DNA from 4 places in the Roseovarius sp. CH_XMU1461 genome. Region 1 is predicted to be linked to each of the others. Evidence: riboswitches for the same ligand, from Rfam matches in the RefSeq annotation. Region 1 holds a riboswitch; each other region holds the start of a gene.
What was found. Region 1 has a riboswitch for cobalamin ahead of WA237_RS14645 (DUF1636 family protein). Riboswitches for the same ligand answer to the same signal wherever they lie in the genome.
Positions count from the first base shown of each region.

Region 2: another riboswitch for cobalamin. It lies ahead of WA237_RS17835 (ABC transporter substrate-binding protein); the one in region 1 lies ahead of WA237_RS14645 (DUF1636 family protein).
Region 3: another riboswitch for cobalamin. It lies ahead of WA237_RS17140 (TonB-dependent receptor plug domain-containing protein); the one in region 1 lies ahead of WA237_RS14645 (DUF1636 family protein).
Region 4: another riboswitch for cobalamin. It lies ahead of WA237_RS15180 (hypothetical protein); the one in region 1 lies ahead of WA237_RS14645 (DUF1636 family protein).

Region 1 covers NZ_JAYMDV010000005.1:77,982-83,896, forward strand. The annotation lists gene WA237_RS14640 (oxidoreductase) at 1-1,089, shown strand, start outside; cobalamin riboswitch at 1,315-1,513, shown strand; gene WA237_RS14645 (DUF1636 family protein) at 1,637-2,017, shown strand; gene cobW (cobalamin biosynthesis protein CobW) at 2,010-3,065, shown strand; gene cobN (cobaltochelatase subunit CobN) at 3,100-5,915, shown strand, end outside.
Region 2 covers NZ_JAYMDV010000010.1:74,400-80,314, forward strand. The annotation lists gene WA237_RS17825 (LacI family DNA-binding transcriptional regulator) at 1-718, shown strand, start outside; gene WA237_RS17830 (hypothetical protein) at 735-1,925, opposite strand; cobalamin riboswitch at 2,091-2,284, shown strand; gene WA237_RS17835 (ABC transporter substrate-binding protein) at 2,412-3,428, shown strand; gene WA237_RS17840 (FecCD family ABC transporter permease) at 3,425-4,477, shown strand; gene WA237_RS17845 (ABC transporter ATP-binding protein) at 4,474-5,241, shown strand; gene WA237_RS17850 (pseudoazurin) at 5,254-5,676, shown strand; gene fzlA (FtsZ-binding protein FzlA) at 5,689-5,915, opposite strand, start outside.
Region 3 covers NZ_JAYMDV010000009.1:33,460-39,374, forward strand. The annotation lists gene WA237_RS17130 (replication initiator protein A) at 1-63, opposite strand, end outside; gene WA237_RS17135 (IS5 family transposase) at 84-1,043, opposite strand; gene WA237_RS17140 (TonB-dependent receptor plug domain-containing protein) at 1,107-2,609, opposite strand; cobalamin riboswitch at 2,735-2,948, opposite strand; gene WA237_RS17145 (M24 family metallopeptidase) at 3,258-4,427, opposite strand; gene WA237_RS17150 (diaminopropionate ammonia-lyase) at 4,417-5,610, opposite strand; gene WA237_RS17155 (amidohydrolase) at 5,607-5,915, opposite strand, start outside.
Region 4 covers NZ_JAYMDV010000005.1:188,372-194,286, reverse strand. The annotation lists gene WA237_RS15190 (trimethylamine methyltransferase family protein) at 1-807, shown strand, start outside; gene WA237_RS15185 (TetR/AcrR family transcriptional regulator) at 900-1,547, shown strand; gene WA237_RS15180 (hypothetical protein) at 1,572-1,835, opposite strand; cobalamin riboswitch at 1,948-2,150, opposite strand; gene WA237_RS15175 (ATP-dependent helicase) at 2,220-4,568, opposite strand; gene WA237_RS15170 (cell division protein ZapA) at 4,667-5,068, opposite strand; gene WA237_RS15165 (hypothetical protein) at 5,068-5,622, opposite strand; gene tkt (transketolase) at 5,871-5,915, shown strand, end outside.

The DNA.
Region 1 (5,915 bases):
TTCCTGCCGAAAAAGATCGAGGAAGGCCGCATCGAAGACATTCGCGAATGTATCGGCTGCAACATCTGCATCACCGGCGACATGACCATGTCGATCAGCCGCTGCACCCAGAACCCGACCTTCATGGAAGAATGGCGCAAGGGCTGGCACCCCGAAAAGATGAACCCCAAGGGCGCGAGCCAATCGGTCCTCGTCGTGGGCTCCGGTCCCGCCGGGCTCGAGGCCGCCTGGGCGCTCTGCCGGCGCGGCTATGACGTGGCCATCGCCGAGGCCGGCACCGAAATCGGCGGCCGCGTGACCCGCGAACGCAAGCTGCCCGGCCTCTCGGCCTGGGGGCGGGTGGTCGATTACCGCGACTATCAGCTCTCGCAGCGCCCCAATGTCGAGATCTACCGCGACAGCGAGCTCGACGCCGAGAGCCTGCTCGAGTTCGGTTTCGAAAACATCGCCATCGCCACCGGGGCCACCTGGCGTCGCGACGGTGTCTCGCGTCAGCATGTGGTGCCGATGCCCATTGCGGAGGGCGCGCGCGTCTACACGCCGGACGACCTGATGGGCGGCACCATCCCCGAGGGCAAGATCGTGCTCTTTGACGATGACCATTACTACATGGGCGGTGTCCTGGCCGAGCTTCTGGCCTCGCGCGGTGCCGATGTGACCCTGATCACCCCCTCGGCCTATGTCAGCGACTGGACCAACAACACGCTCGAACAGGCGGTGATCCATGCCCGCCTCGTCGAGATGGGGGTCGAGATCGTGCTCAATCGCGGCGTGACCGAGATTGCCGCCGATCACGTCATGAGCAATTGCGTCTACACCGGCCGAACCACGCGCTATGACGCCGATGCGGTGGTCATGGTCGCCTCGCGTCAGGGCCGCGACGGGCTCTATCACGATCTCTTGGCGCGCGAGGCCGACTGGGCCGATGCCGGGATCAAATCGGTGCGGCTCTTCGGCGATGCCGAGGCCCCCGGTCCGATCGCCTGGGCGACCTACGCGGGCCACCGCTATGCCCGCGAGCTGGACGGCGAAGACATCGGCGACGCGCTGCCCTTCCGCCGCGAAATCACCGAGCTCGCCGCCGAGTAACGCGCGCTCCGGTAACCTCTCTCCGGGGGGCGCGTCCCCCCGGAAATCGCCACCGTCGTTTTACCGTCGCAATACCGACGTATCACCGACAGGGCAAAATCGCCGATCCCCCTTGGTTAACAGGGCTCCGCGCTTTTTCGCAGGCCCCGCCGCATTCCGCCTCTCACATGCCGTTTCCCGCCCCGTGGATGTCGCCCCCGCAATTGACATTGCACCCCCGTCCTGAGCATTGTCGCCCCTGATGGTTGCCCGGGACGAATCCGGGCTGAAAAGGGAACGCGGTGCGGGTCTGACCCAATTCCGCGGCTGCCCTCGCAACTGTAAGCGGCGAATGTCTCGCACCATGCCACTGGCCCTCGGGCTGGGAAGGCGCGACCCATGATGACCCGCAAGCCAGGAGACCTGCCATCCAGGGCGCTGTCCGGCGCTCTTGTCACGCATAGCTCCGGGCGAGGTGCCCCGGCGGAGGAAAGAATATGGGTTCTATTTCAATGTCTTGCCGATCTGGTGGGCGGGGGCTACTGGCCCGTGCCCCGAGGGCGCGCCAATGACGAAACACGCCACCGAACTCTTGGTCTGTGTCAAATGCCGCCGGGGCAGCGACGCCCCCGAGGACGGCATTCGCCCCGGTCAGGCGCTGCATGATGCGCTCTCGGCCCAGGACCTGCCCGAAGGCGTCACCCTGCGCGCCGTCGAATGCCTGCAAAACTGCGACAACGGCTGTTCCATCGCGCTGCGCGGCGGTCCGAACCGCTGGACCTATGTCTACGGCAATCTTGACGAAACCGAACATCTCGCCACGCTGACCGAGGGCGCCGCGCTCTATCACGACAGCGCCGATGGGCTGATCCCATGGCGCACGCGCCCCGAGCATTTCAAACGCAACTGCATCGCCCGCATCCCGCCCCTGGAGGACGACAATGTCTAATCTCACCAAACTCCCCGTCACCGTGATCACCGGCTTTCTCGGCTCCGGCAAGACGACGCTCATCTCGCATCTGATGAAGAACCCGGGTGGCAAGCGGCTCGCGGTGGTGGTCAATGAATTCGGCGATGTTGGCGTCGATGGCGACATCCTCAAATCCTGCGCGATCCCGGATTGCCCGGCCGAAAATATCCTCGAGCTGGCAAATGGTTGCATCTGCTGCACCGTGGCGGATGATTTCATCCCGACCATCGAGGCGCTGATCGCGCTCGATCCGCAGCCCGAACATATCCTGATCGAAACCTCCGGTCTGGCGCTGCCGAAACCGCTGCTCAAGGCGTTCGACTGGCCCGATATCCGCTCCAAGATCACCGTCGATGGCGTCATCGCCCTGGCCGATGCCGAAGCCGTGGCCGCCGGTCGCTTTGCCCCCAATGTGGCCGCCGTGGATGCCCAGCGTCTGGCCGATGAAAGCATCGATCACGAAACCCCGCTCTCCGAGGTCTTCGAGGATCAGATCTCCTGCGCCGATCTCGTCTTGTTGACAAAACCCGATCTCGCCGGTCCCGACGGCGTCGCCAAGGCGCGTGAGATCATCGCCGCCGAAGCGCCCCGTCCGCTGCCGGTGATCGAAGTCGCCGAAGGCGTGGTCGACCCGCGCGTGCTGCTCGGTCTCGAGGCCGCCGCCGAGGATGATCTCGACGCGCGCCCCTCGCATCACGACACGCCCCATGACCACGATCATGATGATTTCGAAAGCGTCGTGATTGACCTGCCGGAACTGGACAGCCCCGAGGCGCTCACCGCCCGGATCGAGGATCTGGCCCGCAGCCAGAACATCCTCCGCGTCAAGGGCTACGCCGCCGTCAAAGGCAAGCCGATGCGCCTTCTGGTGCAGGCCGTGGGCGCCCGCGTGCGGCACCAATATGACCGCATGTGGGAGGCCGGCGAGGCCCGTCAAGGCCGCCTCGTGGTCATCGCCGAACATGACGACATCAACAGCGCCGCCATCCGCGCCGTGCTCATCCCTGAAACCGCAGCGGCCGACTAGGTCCGATCAAGGCCCGAGAGGGTAAGCCCCCGAAATGCATGTCATTTTCCGCGAAAGCCAAGGGTTGGAAGAGACCGAAACCCCGACGGATCTGGGCCAAAGCCCGGCCGATCTGGTGGTGCTCAGCCTCTCGGATTCCGATCTCGGCGCTTTCGCGGCGGGCTGGCATCGGGCGCGCGACGCAGGCTCGTCGCTGCCCGATCTGCGGCTGGCCAATATCGCCGCGCTGAAACACCCGCTCTCGGTCGACACCTATGTCGAACAGACGCTCGACGGGGCCAAGGCGATCCTGATCCGGCTCATCGGCGGCGTGCCGTACTGGCCCTATGGGCTGCAACGGATCGAGGCGCTGGCGCGGGAAAAAGGCCTCGCGCTGGCGGTGCTGCCGGGCGATGGCCGCGCCGATCCCCGGCTCGACGAGATCTCGACCCTGCCGGTCTCGACGCTGCGCCGGTTGCAGCATCTCTGCGACGCAGGCGGCGCGGTCGCGGCCCAAGCGGCGCTCGCCCAGCTGGCCCTTGCCGCCGGTCTCTACGCAGGCCCCGTCAAAGGGGCGAAACTTGTCCCCGAGGCCGGTCTCTGGACGCCCCGCGACGGCGTGATCGCCGCCGCCCCCGACCTCTGGACCGGCGCGCCAGATGAGACCGGGGAGGGCGGCACCGCCCCCCGTGTGCTGGTGGTTTTCTACCGCTCCTATCTCGTCGCCGCCGATCTCGCGCCCATCGAGGCGCTGTTCAAATCCCTGCAATCCCAAGGCTTTGCGCCGCTCGGCCTCTTTGCGCCCTCGCTCAAATCCCCCGGCACCCGCGACTGGCTCCGTGATCAGGTGGCCGCCCTCGCGCCCGCGATGATCGTCAACGCCACGGCCTTTTCCGGGCGCGGGGCAGAGGGGGCCTCGCCCCTTGATGCCGCAGGCGTGCCGGTGTTTCAGGTGGCGCTCGCCACCTCGACCCAGGACGCCTGGGCCGAGGCCGAACGCGGTCTCTCGCCCGCCGATCTCGCCATGCATGTGGTGCTGCCCGAGGTCGATGGCCGGATTTTCGCAGGCGTCGCCTCCTTCAAGGAACCCGCAGCCCGCGACCCCGATCTCGAATTTTCCCGCGCCCTGCACCGGCCCGTGCCCGACCGGATCGAGGCCATCGTCGCCCGCATGGCCCGCTGGCACCGGCTGAGCACGACAGCCCCCGCCGCCCGCCGCGTCGGCCTCGTGCTCTCGACCTATCCGGGGCGCGATTGGAACATGGCCCATGCCGTCGGGCTCGACGCGCTGGCCTCGGCCTCGGCCATGCTCGAGGATCTGCAGGGCGCGGGCTATGCGGTCGACACGGGCTTTGCGGCAGAGCATCTCGCCGAGGCCCAGCTGCACTGGCCGATGGAGGCCTATAAAGCCGCGCTCGCCCGCCTGCCGCAGCCCCTGCAAGAGGCGCTCGCCGCCGCGTGGGGGCCACCCGAAGACGATCCCGACGCCGGTCCCGAGGGCATGGCGCTGCGCGTGGTGCGGCGCGGCAATGCCTGGATCGCGCTACAGCCCGAACGCGGCCAATTCGCCCAGCGCGACGACGAATATCACGATCTCGAACGGGTGCCGCGCCATGGCTACGTGGCCTTTTACCTCTGGCTGCAGGATCAGGCCGACGCGCTCATTCACATCGGCGCCCATGGCACGCTCGAATGGCTGCCGGGCAAATCCGTGGCCCTGTCAGAGAGTTGCTGGCCCGAAGCGCTGCTCGCCGGGCTGCCGGTGATCTACCCGTTCATCGTCAATGATCCGGGCGAGGCGGTGCAGGCCAAACGGCGCATCGGCGCGATCACCCTCGGCCATGTGCCGCCGCCCCTGGTGCAGAGCAGCACAACGGGCGGCATGGTCCGGCTCGAGGCGCTGCTTGACGAGTTTTCCAATGCCGACGGGCTCGATCCGCGCCGCCGCGACCGGCTGCAGGACGACATTCGCTCCGAGGCCGAAGCCCTTGGTTTGGCAGAGGATCTGGGGCTCGACAGTGCAGAGAACATCGGCGAGGCGATCACGCGGATCGACCGCTTTGTCTGCGACGTGAAGGACAGCCAGTTTGGCGACGGGCTCCATATCTGGGGCCGCACACCCGCCGCCGCGCCGAGCTTTGACATTGGCGCGTCTGTTGAAAACGAACGCGCCGCGCTGCTGCGCGCGCTCGACGGTCAGCGGATCGAGGCAGGCCCCGCGGGATCGCCCTATCGCGGCCGCATGGATGTGTTGCCCACCGGGCGCAATCTCTTCTCCACCGATCCCCGCGCCGTGCCGAGCCGCGCCGCCTTTGCCCAGGGCGAACGTCTGGCCGACGAACTGGTCCGCCGCCACCTGCAGGATCAGGGCGACTGGCCGCGCGGCGTGGTGGTCGATCTCTGGGGCTCGGCCACGATGCGCACGGCGGGCGAAGAATTTGCCATGGCGCTGGCACTCATCGGCGTGCGCCCGGTCTGGGACGACGGGTCCGAGCGGGTCTCGGGCGTCGAGGTGTTGCCCATCGCCGAGCTCGACCGCCCGCGCATCGACGTCACCCTGCGCGTCTCGGGCCTTTTCCGCGATGTGTTTCCGACGCTCTCGACGCTCTTTTCGCAAGCCGTCCGGATGCTCGCCGCCCGCGATGAGGCCCAGGATTGGAACCCCTATCTGGGCCAGCAGAGCGCCCGCGTCTACGGCCCGGCACCGGGGCAGTTTGGCGTCGGTGTCGGCGCCCATCTCGACCAATATGACGCGGCGGCGCGGCAGGCGGCGGGCGAGGCCTGGCTGCGCGCCTCGAGCTGGGCGCTCGATGGCGAGAGCCCGCGCCTCGACCCCGAAGGTCTGCGCGACCGGGTCGCCGGGGCCGAGGC
Region 2 (5,915 bases), on a different contig from region 1:
GATCCAGAAATGGCCGCTGCTGATTGATGGCAATGGCGCACGGGCGGCGCAGGCGCTCGAAGAGGTGCTGCGCTATCCGCTCGATGCGCTGATCCTGCGCGGCGGCAGCCTGTCGGGCGAGATCGTCGAGCAATGCGCGCGCTATGGGATTCCGATGATTTCCTCGGGCCGACCGCTGAGCGCGCCCGGGGTCGATACGGTCTGTTGCCGCAATGATCAGGGCGCGCGGATGGGCGCCGAGCTTCTCATCTCAGGCGGGCGGCGGCGCATCGGGTTTCTGGGCGGGCCGTCCGAGCTCTATTCCTCTTGCGAGCGGCGGGCCGGGGTGATGGCGGCGCTGGAGGCGGCGGGTCTTCGGCCGGTGGCCGAGGCCGTGGGAGATTACACGGTGGATGGCGGCCATGCGGCGGCGCGGGCGCTGTTGCAGGGGGCGGGCGAGATTGACGCGCTCATCTGTGGCAATGACGCGATGGCCATCGGGGCGCTGTCGGCGGCGCGGGAGATCGGGCGGGCGGTGCCCGGCGATCTGGCGGTGATCGGGTTCGACGATATCGACATGGCGCGCTGGACCTGTTTCGACCTCACAACCGTGCGCAACCCGATCGACGCGGCGGTGCGCGAGATCCTGCGCCTTCTGGAGGCGCGGCTCGGCGATCCGGGCAAGGCGGATGAGACGGTGTTTGTCGATCCGGTGGTGAAGCCGCGCGGCACCCATTGAGGCGCGGGCCCAAGGCTCAGCTTCGGCGCAGGCAGGCGGGCAGGAAGTCAATCACCGGGCCGACAGGTTGATAGGGGGCGAAGCGCGCGACATAGGCGGTGCCGCCGACATCGGTGACGCGCATGACGATGTCGCGGGCAGTGGCGACCTTGTTGAGGAACCAGACCGAGGACCAATCGTGATTGGCGTTCTGCATCCGCGGATTGAGCAGGGTCGCGAATTTATAGAGCCCCCCTGCCCCGCCGAGATCGACGAGATGATCGCGGTAGCCTGCCGCCCGTTCCCAGACTAAGCGGTGCACATCCTTGTCGTCGATGCGCATTTCGACCAGCGACAGCGCCACCTTGGTGGTGCTGGTGTCGTTGCGGAAGGAAATGTCGGGATTGTGCAGCACGGCGCGGAGCTGACCCTTGTCGCAGAAGAAATTGATCGCGAGATTGGCGCGCGGTTCGACGGATGTCGCGCGGATGATGATGCTGTTGTTCGATTTTTTGGTGATCGGATCGGTGGCGGAATTGAAGATCCAGCTCTTGTTGCTCGGGCGCGGGGTCGGGGTGGGTTTTTTCTTGTCAGATCCGGTCGGGGCCGTCGCGGTCAGGGTGAAGGCGATGCTGTGTTTGGCGGGCAGGTAGTGGGCCGCGATCAGCGCCTGTTCGAGGTCGGCATCATTGCGGAAGACCGGCGCCTGGCCGTCATCGAAATCGAGCTTCAACAGATGGGTGCGCGCGGCGATGGCCTGAGCCTCTTTGGGGGTCCAGAGCGTCAGGCTCCGTTTGTTGAGAATGATCAAACGGTAGTCATCGCCGCGCAGGGGCGCGATGAAGTTGATCATGTAGAAGGTCTGACGCTTGCCGGTGGTCTTGTCCTTTTTGCCTTGGCTCTCGATCACGGCGGCGAGCACGCCGGGGGCCTTGGGCGAGGTCTCGAAGCGCAGCGGCGAGATCTCGACGGATTTGCCGGTGCGGATCTCATAGCCTCGGCCGGCGCGGCGCAGGCTTGAGAGGGTGAAATAGGGTTCGAAATCGTCCAGATCGAAGACGGAGTCGGCGCTGCGTGTCACCTGCGGGTAGCGCCAGCTTGTCGGCAGGTCGGGGCGGGCCTCTTGCAGCGACAGTCGCTCATAGGAGAACCCGCCGGGAAAGCAGCCCGGAAGCCAGAGGATGAGGAGAAGGAAAACAGTCCAGGGAAACCGGGAAAAGAACGTCATGGGGCCCTCCTGCGGGAAGGTGCGAAATAAGATTAGCCTATCATGATTCGGTATTTCCCCAAAATTCCATGCGGCTTGGCGCGCAGGCGCACAGCTGGGCCGGTGGCGGCCCGGCGCGAAAATCGGGCCCCTGCGGTCATCGCGGTTGACGGGGGGGCAAAAATCGGGTGTCACTGCGGCGTCGGTTTTCGATGGAAACTAATAGGGAATCCGCGGCGTCCAGCAGGGCGTCAACCGGAACTGCCCCCGCAACTGTAGGCGGCGAGCTGCATCTTCAGAACCACTGGGCCGAGGTCTGGGAAGGGAAGATGACGCCATGAGCCGTGAGTCAGGAGACCTGCCGACGCATAACCTGAAACCGGGCGGGGTGGCCCGGGGCGGGGGTTTGGCGTGGTCTCGAGGCCCGGTGCGCGGCACCAGGCAGGGACCACCGGCAGATGCCCTTTCCTGCTCCTCCTGTGTCCGGCAAGACCGAGGAGTCTAGCTATGAAGAACTACCTGATTGCGCCCGGGGTGCTGGCGCTTGGGATGGGCAGCGCGGTGATGGCCGAGGCCGAAACCCGCTATCCGCTTACCATCGAGAATTGCGGGCACGAGCTGCGCTTTGATGCGGCGCCGGCGCGCACGGTCACGGTGGGGCAATCGACCACCGAGATCCTCTATCTGCTCGGGCTGGGCGAGACGGTGCAGGGCACTTCGGTCTGGTTCAACCCGGTGCTGCCGGAGTTCGAAAGCCTGAACGCCGGGATCGAGCGGCTGGCCGACAATGACCCGAGTTTCGAGAGCATCGTCAACAAGCGGCCCGAGCTGGTGACCGTCATGTATGAATGGCATATCGGTCAGGAAGGCATCGTCGGCACGCGCGAGATGTTCCATGAGGTTGGCGTGCCGACCTATGTGATGCCCACCGATTGCGAGAGCAAGGACAACCTTGTCGGCGGCGATGGCACGCGGTCCGAGCTGTTCGCGACAGAGCAGCTCTATAAGGGGATCGCGCAGTTGGCGGAGATCTATGACGTCGGGGCGCGCGGGGCCGAGCTGGTGGCCGAGCTGCAGGCGGCGGAGGCCGAGGCGGTGGCCAAGGCGGAGGCGCTCGACCTGCCCGAGGGGGTGTCGGGGCTGTTTTGGTTCTCGTCGGCGGATCTCGACATCGATCCCTATGTGGCGGGGCGGAAGGGCGTGCCGGCCTATATGATGGACAAGCTCGGGGTCGAGAATGTGGTGACCTCGGATGAGGAATGGCCGACCGTCGGCTGGGAGACGCTGGCCAAGGCCGATCCGACCTTTATCGTGATCGCCGAGATGGACCGCCGCCGGTTTCCCGCCGATGACGTGGAGAAGAAGCGTGAGTTTCTGACCACCGACCCGGTGGCGCGCGAGATGACGGCGGTGAAGGAAGGCCGGATCATCACCATCGACGCCCATGCGATGAGCCCGACGGTGCGGGCCATTCATGTGCTGGGCACGATTGCCGAGGCGCTGGCGGGTTACGATCTGCAATGAGCCAGGCCGTCGCCATGCCCCGGCATCGGTCGGCCCTGCATTGGGCGGTGCTTGCGCTGCCCGTGCTGCTGATCGCGCTGATGCTCGGCACGGCGCTGGGCGAGACGCGCATTCCGTTTGACGTGGTGCTCAAGGTGCTGGCCAACAAGCTCTTTGGGGCGGGCTATGCGGTGGACCGGATCGACACGGGGATCGTGTGGAATTACCGGCTGGCGCGGGCCTTGGTGGCGGCGTGCTGTGGCGCGGGGCTGGCGCTGGCGGGGGTGGTGCTGCAGGCGCTGCTGCGCAATGCGCTGGCCGATCCCTACCTTCTGGGCATTTCGGCGGGGGCCTCGACCGGCGCTGTGGCGGTGACGGTGGTGGGCCTTGGCGGCGGGGCGATTTCAATGTCGGCGGGGGCCTTTACCGGGGCGCTCTTGGCGTTTGGATTTGTCGCGGCGCTGGCGCATCTGGCGGGCGGCGGCACCGGGCTTCGCGCCGCTGGGGTGATCGTGCTGGCGGGCATTGCGGGCTCGCAGCTTTTCAATGCGATCACCGCCTTTCTCATCGCGAAATCGGCCAATGCGGAACAGGCGCGGGGCATCATGTTCTGGCTCTTGGGAAACCTCAGCGGGGTGCGCTGGATCGATGTGACGAGCGTGGTGCCGGCCACGGTCATTGGCGTGGCGGTTTGTCTCGCGCATGTGCGCACGCTCGATGCGTTCACCTTTGGCGCGGACAGCGCCGCGTCGCTTGGCATTTCGGTGCGGCGGGCGCAGGTGGTTCTCATTGGGGTGGCGGCGCTGGTGACGGCGGTGATCGTGTCGATCGTCGGCTCGATCGGCTTTGTCGGGCTGGTGATCCCGCATGCGATGCGGATGCTCGTTGGCACGCGGCACGGGCAGCTTGTCCCGGCCTCGGCGCTGGCGGGGGCGGTGTTTCTCATTGCGGCGGATGTGATTTCGCGGGTGATCATCCCCGGGCAGGTTCTGCCCATCGGGGTGGTGACGGCGCTGGTCGGCGCGCCGGTCTTTGCGCTCATCCTGATCGGGCGGAGGGGGGCGGCATGACGCTGGCGTGTGACAATCTCGGCTGGTCGGTCAAGGGCACGCAGATCGTCGAGGGGGTGAGCCTTGCCGCCGCGCCGGGCGAGATGCTCGGGCTGATCGGGCCGAACGGGTCGGGCAAATCGACGTTGTTGCGGATGCTGGCGGGGCTGACCCAGCCGAGCGCGGGTCAGGTCACGCTCAAGGGGCGGCCGATGGCCGGGATGCGGCGGCGCGAGATTGCGCAGAGCCTTGCCCTTGTCGAGCAATATGCCGAAGCGGGCGAGCGTATTCGGGTGCGCAACGCGGTCGAGCTTGGCCGGACGCCGTTTCTGTCGGCGCTGCGACGCTGGGGTGACGAGGATGACCGCATCGTGTCAGAGGCGCTGCGCGCCGTTGATCTCGTCGGGTTTGACGCGCGGCATTGGCACACGCTGTCGGGCGGCGAGCGGCAGCGGGTGCAGATCGCGCGGGCGCTGGCGCAGGAGCCCGATGTGTTGCTGCTCGATGAGCCGACGAACCATCTCGATATTCAGCATCAGCTCGATATTCTGCATCTGGTGCGGGACTTGCCGGTGACCTCGGTGATCGCGCTGCATGATCTCAATCAGGCGCTGTTTTGTGACCGGCTCTGCGTGATGCAGGGCGGGCGGATGGTCGAGATCGGGCCGCCGTCGGAGGTGCTCACCGACCGGCTGTTGCGGCAGAATTTCGGGGTCTGCGGGCATTTTCTCACCGATCCGACGGATGGCAGCCCGGTGATCCGGTTTCATATGGCGCATCGATAGGAGGCCGGTGTCATGCGGTTTATCACAAGTCTTGTGCTGATGCTCTGGCCCGCGCTGGGCTGGGCCGAGGTGCATGAGGTTCGGATGCTCAACCGCAATGAGAGCGGTGCGATGGTCTATGAGCCATCCGTGCTGCGCGTGGCGCCGGGCGACAGCGTGCGGTTTGTCGCGGCCTCGTCAGGGCATAATGCGGCGAGCATTGACGGCATGCTGCCCGAGGGGGCCGTGCCGTTCAAAGGTGGGATCAATGAAGAGATCACGCTGACGCTGAGCGCGCCGGGGGTCTATGGGGTGAAATGCACGCCGCATTTCGCCATGGGGATGGTGATGCTCATCGTGGTGGGGGACGGCCCGCTTGCGGGAGAGGCGCTGCCCGAGGGGCTGCCCCGACGGGCGGAGGCGCGGCTTCGCGACTATATCGAAGCCGCGCAGTAGCGCGGCCTGCGTTCAGAAATCGAGATTGGCGTAATGGGCGGGGGGCGGAAAGCCCGGCACCTGATCGGCGAGGATGCGGCGGAAGGCCGGGCGCGATTTGATCTTGGCGTACCAATCCTTGACCGTGTCGCTACGGTTCCAATCCACGTCCGAGATGTAATCGAGCGAGGAGAGATGCGCGGCGGCGGCAAAATCGGCCAGAGTCATCACATCGCCCGCCAGCCAGCGGCGGTGATCGA
Region 3 (5,915 bases), on a different contig from region 1:
GCGAAGGAAAAAATATTCTTTGTTCAGCGTGACCGCGTTGCACGAATAGCGGTTGGGCCGCATTTGCCCCTTTCCCCGGTTCGTTATGCGACACGCTCATAGGCCGCACGACCGAGACGGGTCATGCGGTTGAGGGCGTTGACAGCGATGCGGGCTTCGGTTGTCTGGGTCTCCATGTTGCGGCTGCGCAGTTCCAGTCCGATGACCTGTTTGTATCGCCCGATCTGGGCCTCGCCGCGCGATCTCTGACCATAACCGGTGGCCTTCTGCCATGCCATTCGGCCAGTTTCGGTTATCATGCCGATATGGGCGTTACGTGCCTGGCAATCTCCGGGAACGGCGTTCTTCGGCGGCGGAATAATCAGCTCGACATCCGGGCCAAACGCGTGCCGGATGGTCGCGGCGGTTGGTACACCATCATAAGCCCCGTCACCGATGAAACGGCGCACCGGACCGGACACCTCGGCAAGAAGGTCGGGCAGAGCGCCGGTGTCCCCGACCTGCTGGGGTGTCAGGCAGGACGCCACAAGCTCGCCGCTCTCCAGATCGTAGCCGATATGCAGCTTGCGCCATATCTTGCGGGCCTTCGGCAGCCCGTGCTTCTCACGCATCCACTCGCGGCCACCGTGGACACGCAGCCCTGTGCTGTCCACAACCAGCGCGATCGGACCACTGGCTGTCCGGGTGTCGGGCGCGATCTGAAGCGATGGCGCACGCCGGCAAAGCGTCGAAAAATCCGGCACGGGGAGGTCCGTCTGCATGAGCCGCAGCAGACTGCGGACAAAGCCCTGCGTTTGGCGAAGCGGTAAGCCGAACACGGCGCGCAAGGTCAAGCAGGTCTCAATCGACAGATCAGAATATCGTTGTTGACCACCGCGCTTGCCGGAGCGCACTGCGCACCACCGAGACACCGCGTCTTCGCTGAACCAGACCGTCACGTCACCACGCTGGCGGAGCGCCTCGTTGTATTCGGCCCAGTTCGTCACACGGTACTTTGCCTTCGCAAACTTATCCCGCCGCGACGCGTTGAATTTGAAAGGCATCCCAGCATCCCGCAGTCAAATCAAAGGACCAGCTACGCATCGGAAACGATTTGTGCAACACGCTCAGGCCATATAGAGCGAAAACCGTTCTGACATCGAGTACAGACCCGACAGCTCGATCCCCTTAGAGGTGGTTGTGCCAGGCACCTGATTGTAACAACCAAAGCCGCTGCCACAGGCGACAGCGGCCGGGTCATAATCAATCAGGTCTTCGACATCGGTATAGAACAGGGTTGCCTTTATCGAGCCGCGCCCAACGAATGTCTTTTCGACGCCGAGCTCATAGCTCAAGCTATGCTCGGGCTGCAAAGATGGGTCGCCGAAGGCGCTGAATCTTTCGTACAAGGAGGGCGCGCGATACCCCGTACCGACCGAAGCACGTACCGCAAGATCGTCCTGCGGGCGGTAAACAGCCGTCAGGCGCCCCGTAACCTGACCACCAAAGCTCGAGTTTTCATCGTGACGCAACGAGGCTGACAGATCGACCTGATCTGACGGGCTGATCAACAGCTCAGCCATGATGCTGGTATTGTCTTCAGAGCCACGGACCGTGCCGGAATTGACCTCTTCCTGCGTGTGGTCGAGACCAAGATTGAGCGATGCCGACGCGGTCAGTTGGGCGCTGCCCAAATAGGAAAGCGACCAGCGTTCGCCTTTGAACCGCGGGGTCGCGCCACCGGGATCTTTGCGGTCGATATCGAAATAGGCATAGCTGAGCGTATGCGTGATCGCCCCCGTATTGAGCTCGGTAAAAAGGCGCGCACCGCGTTCTTTCGAGGACAACGTTCCAGACGAATCCAGCGCGAAGGCGGAGCGATCAAACTCGCTCCGACCATCGCGATAGAGCAAAGCGCCGCCCACCGTGACGGCATCGGTAACGACATATTCCCCGGTGAGGTGAAGCGTGGATTGTTCGAACCCGTCATTTTCCGTATTGAAGGACTGCGCTGAGATTCCCTCCGATTCCATACGCCCATAGCTGAGGGCGACAAAGCCGCGCTCGGTTCTATGTCCGAGGCTCAACGATCCACTGTAGGTATCGAAACTGCCGGCCTCCGCTTGCGCGCGGCCTGAAAAGCCGAGCTCGGAAGGCTCAAAGGTCGTGATATTGACGACACCGGCAATCGCCTCCGATCCGAAAATAGCCGACTGCGACCCTTTGAGCAGTTCAATACGTTCGACCCCAGAAGCGGTGAACCCGCCAAAGTTAAACTGATTTTGTGTGCCCGATGGGTCGGACACATCAATACCATTGATGTGCACCCCGACATAACGCGCAGGCAACCCGCGCACCTGGATCGTACTCAGCGCCCCCAAGCCACCATTACTGATCAGGTTCACACCGGGAAGGCGTGCGAGCCGGTCGATCACGCGGGTGTCGTTCTGCCCCGCCTCAGCCCCTTCCAATATCTCGATATTTGCGCCGGTATGGGTCTGTTCGACAGGCAACAGAGAGGAAACTTGAACGATGATCGGCTCAAGATTAAAGGTAAGCTCCTGTGCAAAGGCCGGAGCTGCGAAAACAGCAATGCTCGCCGTTAAGGGCGCTATGGAATAGCGTGTCATAATTAATCCTCCAACCGCGACAATCGCGGCAGTCGTTGAATTAACTGACGGAAGAAAACAAACCGTCAGCGGTGCAAATGCCACCACGACGGAAGGTCCGTAGGCCATGACGCGCCCCGCGCCCGGACTGGGTGATCCCTTCGGCAGGTCTCCTGACTCGCGGGTCGAGGCTCGGTCGGGTCTTCCCACTGTGGTGTTCACAGCAGTGACAATTTCCGACTTCGCTTACCGCTTACAGTTGCGGGGGCAGTTACGGCCTTGGCAGATCACAGATCTTGCCGCACCGTATTCCCTATTATCCAGATCACGATGATCCAGACCGAAGTGCGAAATGCTATATCGCAGATCATCAACCTAGGGAAGACGGAATCAAGCGGTTGCACCTTTGGAGGGCCCGAGCTGGGCCTGTGGCAGATGCTAAACAGAGGCATCGCCGATAAGCAGTCGACATGCGTGCTTAGAATGAAATGCGCCGATCGGACGGAGGTCTTGAGCGACAGGGCTGTCTCATCACAAGCCCCTCCTGGGGCTGCTAAGCCTGAGCCATCATTATTCTCAATAATAAAAGCTTGGCCTGATGGCCGGGGAGCCATTATTCAGGCTGCTGCCCAAATCCAACGGGGGCCAGTTTCCCGCCCCCCGCCGAGATCAGATCACCGGCAGTTCGGGGGCGGCGCGTTTGGTCAGGAGGCGGCCGCCCTCGGGCGTCACGACGATGTTTTCCTCATGAACCATCATCCACCCATCCCCGTAGGAGAGCGAGGGCTCCAAGGTCAGCACCATGTTCTCCTGCAGCAACGTGTCGACGCCGGCCATATGCGAGGGCTGTTCCGTCAATTGCATGCCCAACCCGTGACCTAGCCGGCCGATGTCACCACCGCTGTCGTCCAATTCGGAAATGACTGCGGTCATGGCGGAAAACAGGTCATGACAGCTATTGCCCGGCCGCGCGGCGTCGAGCCCGGCCTCGGTGGCACGCCACAGCACGTCATAGGCGCGTCGGGCATTGTCATCGGCGTGGCCGATGGCCCAGTTCCGGTCGAAATCGCAGTAGTAGCCATCCCAGACACAGCCGGTGTCGAGCATCAGCACATCGCCTGCGCTCAGCGGGCGGCGCGAAGGCGGCGAGATGCAATCGGCATAGCCTCCCTGATCCGCTGCGCCGACCACATAGGGGGCGTCATCCGCGCCCTGCGCCAGCGCTTCGCGGCGGAAGCGGCGGAACAGCTCTTCGAAGGGAAGCCCCTCGCTCACCATTTCGGGAACCTGCTCGAAGGTGGCCGAGCCGATAGCGCAGATATGGGCGAGCTTTTCGATCTCGGCGGGTGTCTTGACCATGCGGAGCCCCTGAACAAGCCCGGTGGCATCCGCGATCTCGAGCCCGGGCAGGGCGGCGAGCAGCCGTTCCCAGTCGCCCAACGGCATCCGAAGCAGCGTTTCATGGCCCTTGAGCACCCCCAAACGGGACTTCGCTCGGGCGAGCGGCATCAACAATTCTGTCAGAAGGCTAACGCCGTCATCCTCGGGCACGGGGGCCGACCAGGTCCGCACCTCGTCGAGCCAGGACCGCCGCATAAGCTCGGCGCCGATTTCAGGGATCACGGCCACGGGTTTGCCCTCGGCCGGGACAAAGACGAACCAGGGCCGGGTCGGGCTCTGCCAGAAGAGGGTCTGGAAACCGGTGAAATACCGCACCTCGGGTTCGGTCATCAGCAGCAGGCCGTCGAGCCCGTCCTTGGCCATCAGCGCCTGGGCGCGTTTGGTTCTGGCTTCGAATTCCGCGTTGGGAAAGCCTCTGTCGAGCGTATTAGGCTGCATCTCGCCCCTCCATGATCATCTCGAAGATCGCCGGGTCGGTGACCCCTTCGGATCCGATCAATAGCACCCGGGAGGTGCTGTTGAGCCCCAGCTTTTCCGACAAAGCGGCATCCTGGCGCGACGCGATCAGCGCGGCGAGCCCGGCGACGGCGCTTTCACCCGCTTCAATGGTGGGGTCACCGCCCAGCGGACGTGCCAGCAACCGCACGCTCGGGGCGACGAGAGCCTCGGGGATGGTGAGAAAATCGCTGGCCTCTTCGGCGAGGATTTCCCAGGCCATCTCGGACGGTTCGCCGCAGGAGAGCCCGGCCATCAGCGTTTCCTGTTCGATGGTGACATTGGTGGCCTTGCCGGTCTTGGCGCTCTCGAAGAGGCAGGCGGCGAGTTCGGGTTCGACGATGACCACACGCGGCGAGGCGTCGCCCCAATATTGGCGCAGGCCAGCCACCACGCCGGCCGCAAGGCCGCCGACGCCCCCCTGCAGGAACACATGGCTCGGGGCGTCGTTCAGGGCCTCGCAGATTTCCTGAACCATGACGCCATAGCCTGCCATCACGTCACGCGGCGGCATCGAATAGCCGGGCCAGGAGGTGTCGGAAACCACGAACCAGTTGTTCGCCTCGGCTTCGGTCTTGGCCAGATCGACCGAGTCGTCATAATCGCCCGCGATGCGGATGACCTCGGCCCCCAGAGCGCGCATGGCTTCGGCGCGGCCTTCGCTGACCTCGGCGTGAATGTAGATCCGGCAGGGGGCGCCAAAGCGCTGGCAGCCCCAGGCCAGGGATCGGCCGTGATTGCCGTCGGTGGCGGAGACGAGGGTGATTTCGGCGCAATCGTCGGCGTGTTTGCCATTGCGGATATCGGCGAGGGGCACGTCCCGGCCAAGCTTGGCCGAGATTTCACGCTGCAGCACGCGCAATGCGGCATAGGAGCCGCCGAGCGCCTTGAAACTGCCGAGGCCAAAGCGCGGGCCTTCGTGTTTATAGAGGATCTCTGCGACGCCGATCGTCTGCGCAAGCGCGTCCAGCGAGACCAGCGGGGTCGGCTCGTAGCCCTCCCATTGGGTGATCTCGTCACGGGCGGTGGCGAAATCCTCGCGCGAGAGCACGTCTTCGGCGGCGGTGCCGGTTTTGCGGGTGGCGGCCACATGGGCCACGGCGCCGCTGGGCAGGAGATTTGTCATTCTTGGTCCTTTCGGTGGGGCAGGCGGCTCCGTACCAGATCGGCCCAGAAGGCCGCGCCAATGGGCAGGAGCGCGTCGTTGAAATCGTAATCCGCAGCGTGCAGCGGTTGGCCATGGGGGCCGGTGTCACCATTGCCGAGCAGGATGAAACAGCCGGGCACGGCGTTGGCGAAATGGGCGAAATCCTCGGAAAAGCTCATCGGGTGGCGATCAGGGATCGTGTCCAGTCCGCGCTTTCGGGCGGTGTCGATCACCGCCTCGGTCGGGATCTCTGCGTTGATCACCTCGACGAATTCGGTGTTGAA
Region 4 (5,915 bases), 110 kb from region 1:
CAGGGGCTCATCGATTTCGCCCGCGCCGGTCAGGTCTCGATCGTGACGCCCTTCACGCTGATGGGGGCGATGGCGCCGATCACCGTCGCCGGGGCCATCACGCTGAGCCATGCCGAGGCGCTCGCCGCCATCACCCTGACCCAGCTCACCCGCCCCGGTGCGCCGGTCTGCTATGGCACCTTCACCTCCAACGTCGATATGAAATCCGGCGCCCCCGCCTTTGGCACGCCCGAACATTTTCAGGCCTCGCTCGCCGCCGGACAGCTCGCCCGCCGTCTCGGCCTGCCGTGGCGCTGCGCCTCGGGCTCGGCCGCCAATATCAACGATGCCCAGGCCGCCAATGAGACGCAGTTCGGCAATTGGGGCTGTTTCCTCGCCGGGGCCACGGTCATCATCCATTCCGCCGGCTGGCTCGAAGGCGGGCTGACGGTGAGCTATGAAAAGCTCATCACCGATATCGAAGTGCTTCAGATGGTGGCCGAGCTCTGCGCCGGGGCCGAGGCGAGCACCGACGACATCGGTCTCGCGGCGCTCGAAGAGGTCGGGCCGGGCGGGCATTTCTTTGGCGCCAGCCACACGATGGAACGCTATCAGACCGAGTTCTACGCGCCGATGATCGGCGATTGGTCGAATTTCGGCACATGGTCCGAACGCGGCAGCCTCGACGCCTCGACCCGCGCCACCGCGAAATGGCAGGAGATCGTCCATGACGCCCCCGAAGATGTCGGACCGGCCGACCGGCTCGCCGCCTTCCGCGAGCGCGTCGCGCGGCTTTCGGAGGCCGGGGGCGCACCGCCCGAAAGCTGACCCTGCGCCCCGCATCAGCTTCCGAAATCGCCACTGTCGTGTTACCGACGCAATACCGACAGGTTACCGACCCTCCATTTGACAGGACAATCATGCCCGACGACAGCGCCGAGACGAGCCAGCCAACGCATGTCAAAGCCACCCGCGACGACTGGCTCGAAGCGGCCCGCGCCATCCTGATCGAAGACGGGGTCAGCGAGGTCAAGATCCTCACCCTGTCCAACCGGCTCGGCGTGTCGCGCTCGTCCTTCTACTGGTATTTCAAGGATCGGACAGATCTGCTCGAGGCGCTTCTAACCCATTGGGAAGAAACGAATACCGCGCATCTTATCCGGCACACGACCCTGCCCGCCCAGACCATCACCGAGGCGGTGGCGCTCTATTTCCGCTGCTTTCTCGACGACCGGTTTTTCAACCACCGCGTCGATTTTGCCATCCGCGAATGGTCGCGCCGCGACGCCCGCGTGCATGACATGGTGGCCCGCAACGACCGCACCCGCCAAGAGGCCATCTGCGCCATGTTCCTCCGCCACGGCTACGAGGACGAAGAGGCCGACATCCGCGCCCGAATTCTCTACTATCAACAGATCGGATATTACGCGCTCGACCTCAACGAACCGCTCGCCGTGCGCCAGCATAGGATCGCGGGATATCTCTATGGGTTCACTGGGAAAAAAGCCCTGCCCGAAGAGGTCAAATCGCTCTTCGACTACACCGCCGAACATCTCGCCGAGGGCTGAACGCCCCCGGCATGTCGCACCTGTTCAGTGCAGTGCCCGCGCCCGTCCGCGCCGCGCCCGCCCGGCGCTCAGCGGGGTCACCGCCTGCCGCAGATAATCGACAAAGGCCCGCGCCGCCGCACTCCCCGGCGCTTTGGTCGCCGGGTGACGTAACGCATCCTTAACCGTCTCTGCAGTAACCTGCCCCGGTTCGGTAAAGGCCCATTCCAGAAATCCAAGCCGTGCCACCGCCTGCGCCTCATCGCCGCGTGCGTTGCACATCTCCAACCCGCTCAAAATGCGTGTCATGCTCATGTCTTCGATACTCCCCGGCCACACCCCGGGCCGGATGGGGCAGAGGGAAACCGAGCAAAGACAAGGGCTTAGCGCCAAGGCCTTGCGCCGATGCCGCCCCCCGCGGTTCTGACGTTGTCTCATGGCTGGTTTCCGGGCTTGGTGGACGGCCATCTGGCCTGTGATCGGGCTACCTTCCCAGGCCTCGCGGCCCAGTGGCATATCGCCCAACCACCCCTCCTTACCGTTGCGGGGGCAGCGCCGGACTTGCACCGGCTTCCCAATTCTCCGGCCCCTTGCGAGGACGGCACCCTGAGAGCTTTAGCCTAGCGCGGATCCGCCCATCGGAAAAGCACCGATGCGACCCAAGCCTGCGACATTTGCGGCAAAATTGAACGCTTAGAAGGGAATATCCTCGGCCCCGGTGACAAACCGCGCCACGACCTTTTTCACCCCGGCCTTTTCAAAGGCAATCTCGAGCTTGTCGCCTTCGATCCCGGAAATCGTGCCATAGCCGAATTTCTGGTGAAACACGCGCTCGCCCACGGTGTGCGAGCTGTTCGCCTGCATGTCGATGACGCTCGATTTGCTCTCGCGCGGCTGGCTGATCGGGCGTTCGCTCGCCCGCGCCTGCAGCCGTCTCCAGCCCGGTGAATTATAGCCATCGGCCGCCGCCACGCGGCTCTCGATATCGCCCGTGACCCCCATCCCAGCCGCGCCATAACCGCCGCCATAAAGGCCCGGAGGCGTCAGAACCTCGACATGCTCTTCGGGCAGTTCGTCGATGAACCGCGACGGCAATTGGCTTTGCCATTGGCCAAAGACGCGGCGGTTCCCGGCAAAGGAGATCGTACAGATTTCCTCGGCCCGGGTGATCCCCACATAGGCCAGCCGCCGCTCTTCCTCGACGCCCTTGAGGCCGCTTTCATCCATCGATCTTTGCGACGGAAACAGCCCATCCTCCCAGCCCGGCAGGAACACCGCCGGAAACTCGAGCCCCTTGGCCGCGTGCAGCGTCATGATGCTGACCTTCTCGCCTGCCTCTTCTTGTTCATTGTCCATGATCAGGCTGACATGCTCGAGAAACCCTTGCAGATTTTCGAACTGTTCCAAGGCCTTGACCAATTCCTTGAGGTTCTCGAGCCGCCCCGGCGCTTCGGGCGTCTTGTCGTTTTGCCACATCTCGGTATAGCCGCTCTCGTCGAGGATCATCTCGGCCAGCTCGATATGGCTGATCGCCTCATCCCCCACCATGCGCCCCCAGCGCGTGATGTTCTCGACAAACCGGCCAAGCTCTGCCCCGCCCTTGCCGCCAAGGCCCTTTTGCTCAAGCAGAAGGCGCGCGCCCTCAAGAAGCGGCACGCCGTTTTCCCGCGCCGTCATCTGGATTTTCTGCTGCGCCTTGTCACCCAGCCCGCGCTTGGGCGTATTGACCACCCGCTCAAAGGCCAGATCATCGCTCGGCGACACCACCAGCCGGAAATAGGCCATCGCATCGCGGATCTCGAGACGTTCGTAAAAGCGCGGCCCGCCGATCACCCGATAGGGCATGCCGATGGTCAGGAACCGATCCTCAAAGGCCCGCATCTGGTGGCTGGCCCGCACGAGGATCGCCATATCGTCGAGGCCGATGGGCCGCATCCCGCGCGTGCCGCGCTGCATGGATTCGATCTCTTCGCCGATCCAGCGCGCCTCTTCCTCGCCATCCCAATGGCCGATGAGCCGCACCTTCTCGCCACCCTCGGCCTCGGTCCAGAGCTCCTTGCCAAGCCGCCCCTTGTTGCCCGCAATGACGCCGCTCGCCGCCGCAAGAATATGCGCGGTCGAGCGGTAATTCTGTTCGAGCCGCACCACATGCGCGCCGGGAAAATCCTTTTCAAACCGCAGGATATTGCCCACCTCTGCCCCGCGCCAGCCATAGATCGACTGATCGTCATCGCCCACGCAGCAGATGTTGCGATGCCCCGACGCCAAGAGCCGCAGCCACAAATATTGCGCCACGTTGGTGTCTTGATACTCGTCCACGAGGATGTATCGGAACCAGCGTTGATAGCGGTCGAGAATGTCCTGATGGCTCTGGAAGATCACCACCATATGCAACAGCAGATCGCCGAAATCGACGGCGTTCAATTCGCGCAGACGGGTCTGGTAGAGCGTATAGAGCGCCACACCCTTGCCGTCATAGGCGCTGGCCTCGCTGGCCGGCACCCGGTCGGGCGTCCAGGCGCGGTTTTTCCATTGGTCGATGACCCCGGCCAATTGACGCGCGGGCCAGCGTTTGTCGTCGATCCCCGCCGCCTGCACCAACTGCTTGAGCAAGCGCAGCTGATCGTCGGTGTCGAGAATGGTGAAATTCGATTTCAGGCCGACCAGTTCGGCATGACGGCGCAGCAGCTTGACGCAGATCGAATGGAACGTGCCGAGCCAGCGCATCCCCTCAACCGCCTCGCCGAGATGGGCGGCCACGCGATGTTTCATCTCGCGCGCCGCCTTGTTGGTAAAGGTCACGGCGAGGATTTCATCGGGCCGGGCGCTGCCGGTGCTCAGCAGATGGGCGATCCGGCTGGTGAGCGCCTTGGTCTTGCCGGTGCCCGCCCCGGCGAGCATCAGGACCGGCCCATCGAGCCGCTCCACCGCTTCGCGCTGTTCGGGGTTCAACCCATCGAGATAGGGACGCGGACGCGCCGCCATGGCGCGCGCCGAGAGGGATGCGCCGTCAAAGGCGTCGGATTCGCTGAAATCACTCATGGCAGCAAAGATAGCCGAGCCCGGCCCCGAGTTAAAGAGATGTTCCGCGATTGTTCACCCTGCGCAGCGCCCCGCACAGCAGGGCCCACGGCGGGGTCTCAACCGGCCTTTTGCGTCTTTGCCTCGAGCTTGTCTGCCATCGCCTCGGCGCGCGCGGCCATCTCGGCCATCGCATCGGTGACGCCTTCGGGCAGGACCGGCACCTCGATGCGCTGGGCCTCGGGCGCCGGGGCATCGCGCAGCCGCGCCGCCTCGGATTGCGCCTCGGCGAGCTTGTCTTCCATCTCGCGCAGCTTGTCCTGCATGCCGGCGGTCTTGTCGGCCAGCATCAACCCCGCCATGAGCAGCATGCGTGCCTCTGGGATACGTCCGATCTGGGCCGCGAGAACCGAGGCCTCTTCGTCGAGCATCTTGGCGGCAGCTTGCAGGTAATGCTCTTCGCCCTCCTGACAGGAGACTTCGAAGTTGCGGCCACCGATTTCGATCTGCACTTCGGGCATCAGGCTTCCTCCGTCCGGGCGTCCCCATTGGACGCGTCGTCTGTCACCGCGGCGACCGCCCCGGCCCCCAGCGCCCCTTCGAGCTCGGTCAGGATGGTCTTCATCTCGGCCTCATCCGCCGCCCGCGCGGCGCGCAGCCCGTTGAGCTCTGCCATCATGGATTTGTTGATCAGATGCGGCTCTATCACACCGGTCTGGTTGGCCTCGCGCAGGGCCGCGTTGTTGTCGCGCAGCTGCTGATTGGCGAGGCGCAGCGACTGCAACTCGGCGTCGAGCTTGCGCAGCGCGTCCTTGCGGGCCGCCTCGCCCGCCTTGCGCTCGGAACTGGCCGCGCTGTCGGCGGCTTCAAGTTCCTTGAGCCGCTGGCTCAGGGTCTTGTTGCGCTCCTCCAGCTGGGCCGTCACCAGCTTTTCGTCTTCCAGAGCCTGTTTCAGCTGGGCAAGCTCGTCATCGCCCCCGGCCGTGCCACCCTGTTGCTCCAGCCCATCCAGCCCCTGACCGATCCGGTCAAGCGCGGCCATGATCCGCCCTTGCAGCGCGTCGATATCACTCATGATCTCCTCGTGCCCTCGCTCTGTTGTCTGCCCGGCTGTTGTCGACGCCGGTTCTAGCCTCACCTTACCGCGAATCGCCGACAAGGCCTGTTTGTTCCCCAACTCTACAGAAACCCTGCCAAAAATGCGCGTAGGATGCAAAGCCGTGGCGTCCTACCGCCTCTTCTAAGGGCTGATCCGCTTGATCTTTTGCCCCTTGCTGCTATGCACCGCCTATCTGACCCTGACCTGCCAAAGGATGCTGCCCCGTGGATATCGCCGCCCTGCGCACTGCCAATCCCGATCACTGGAAA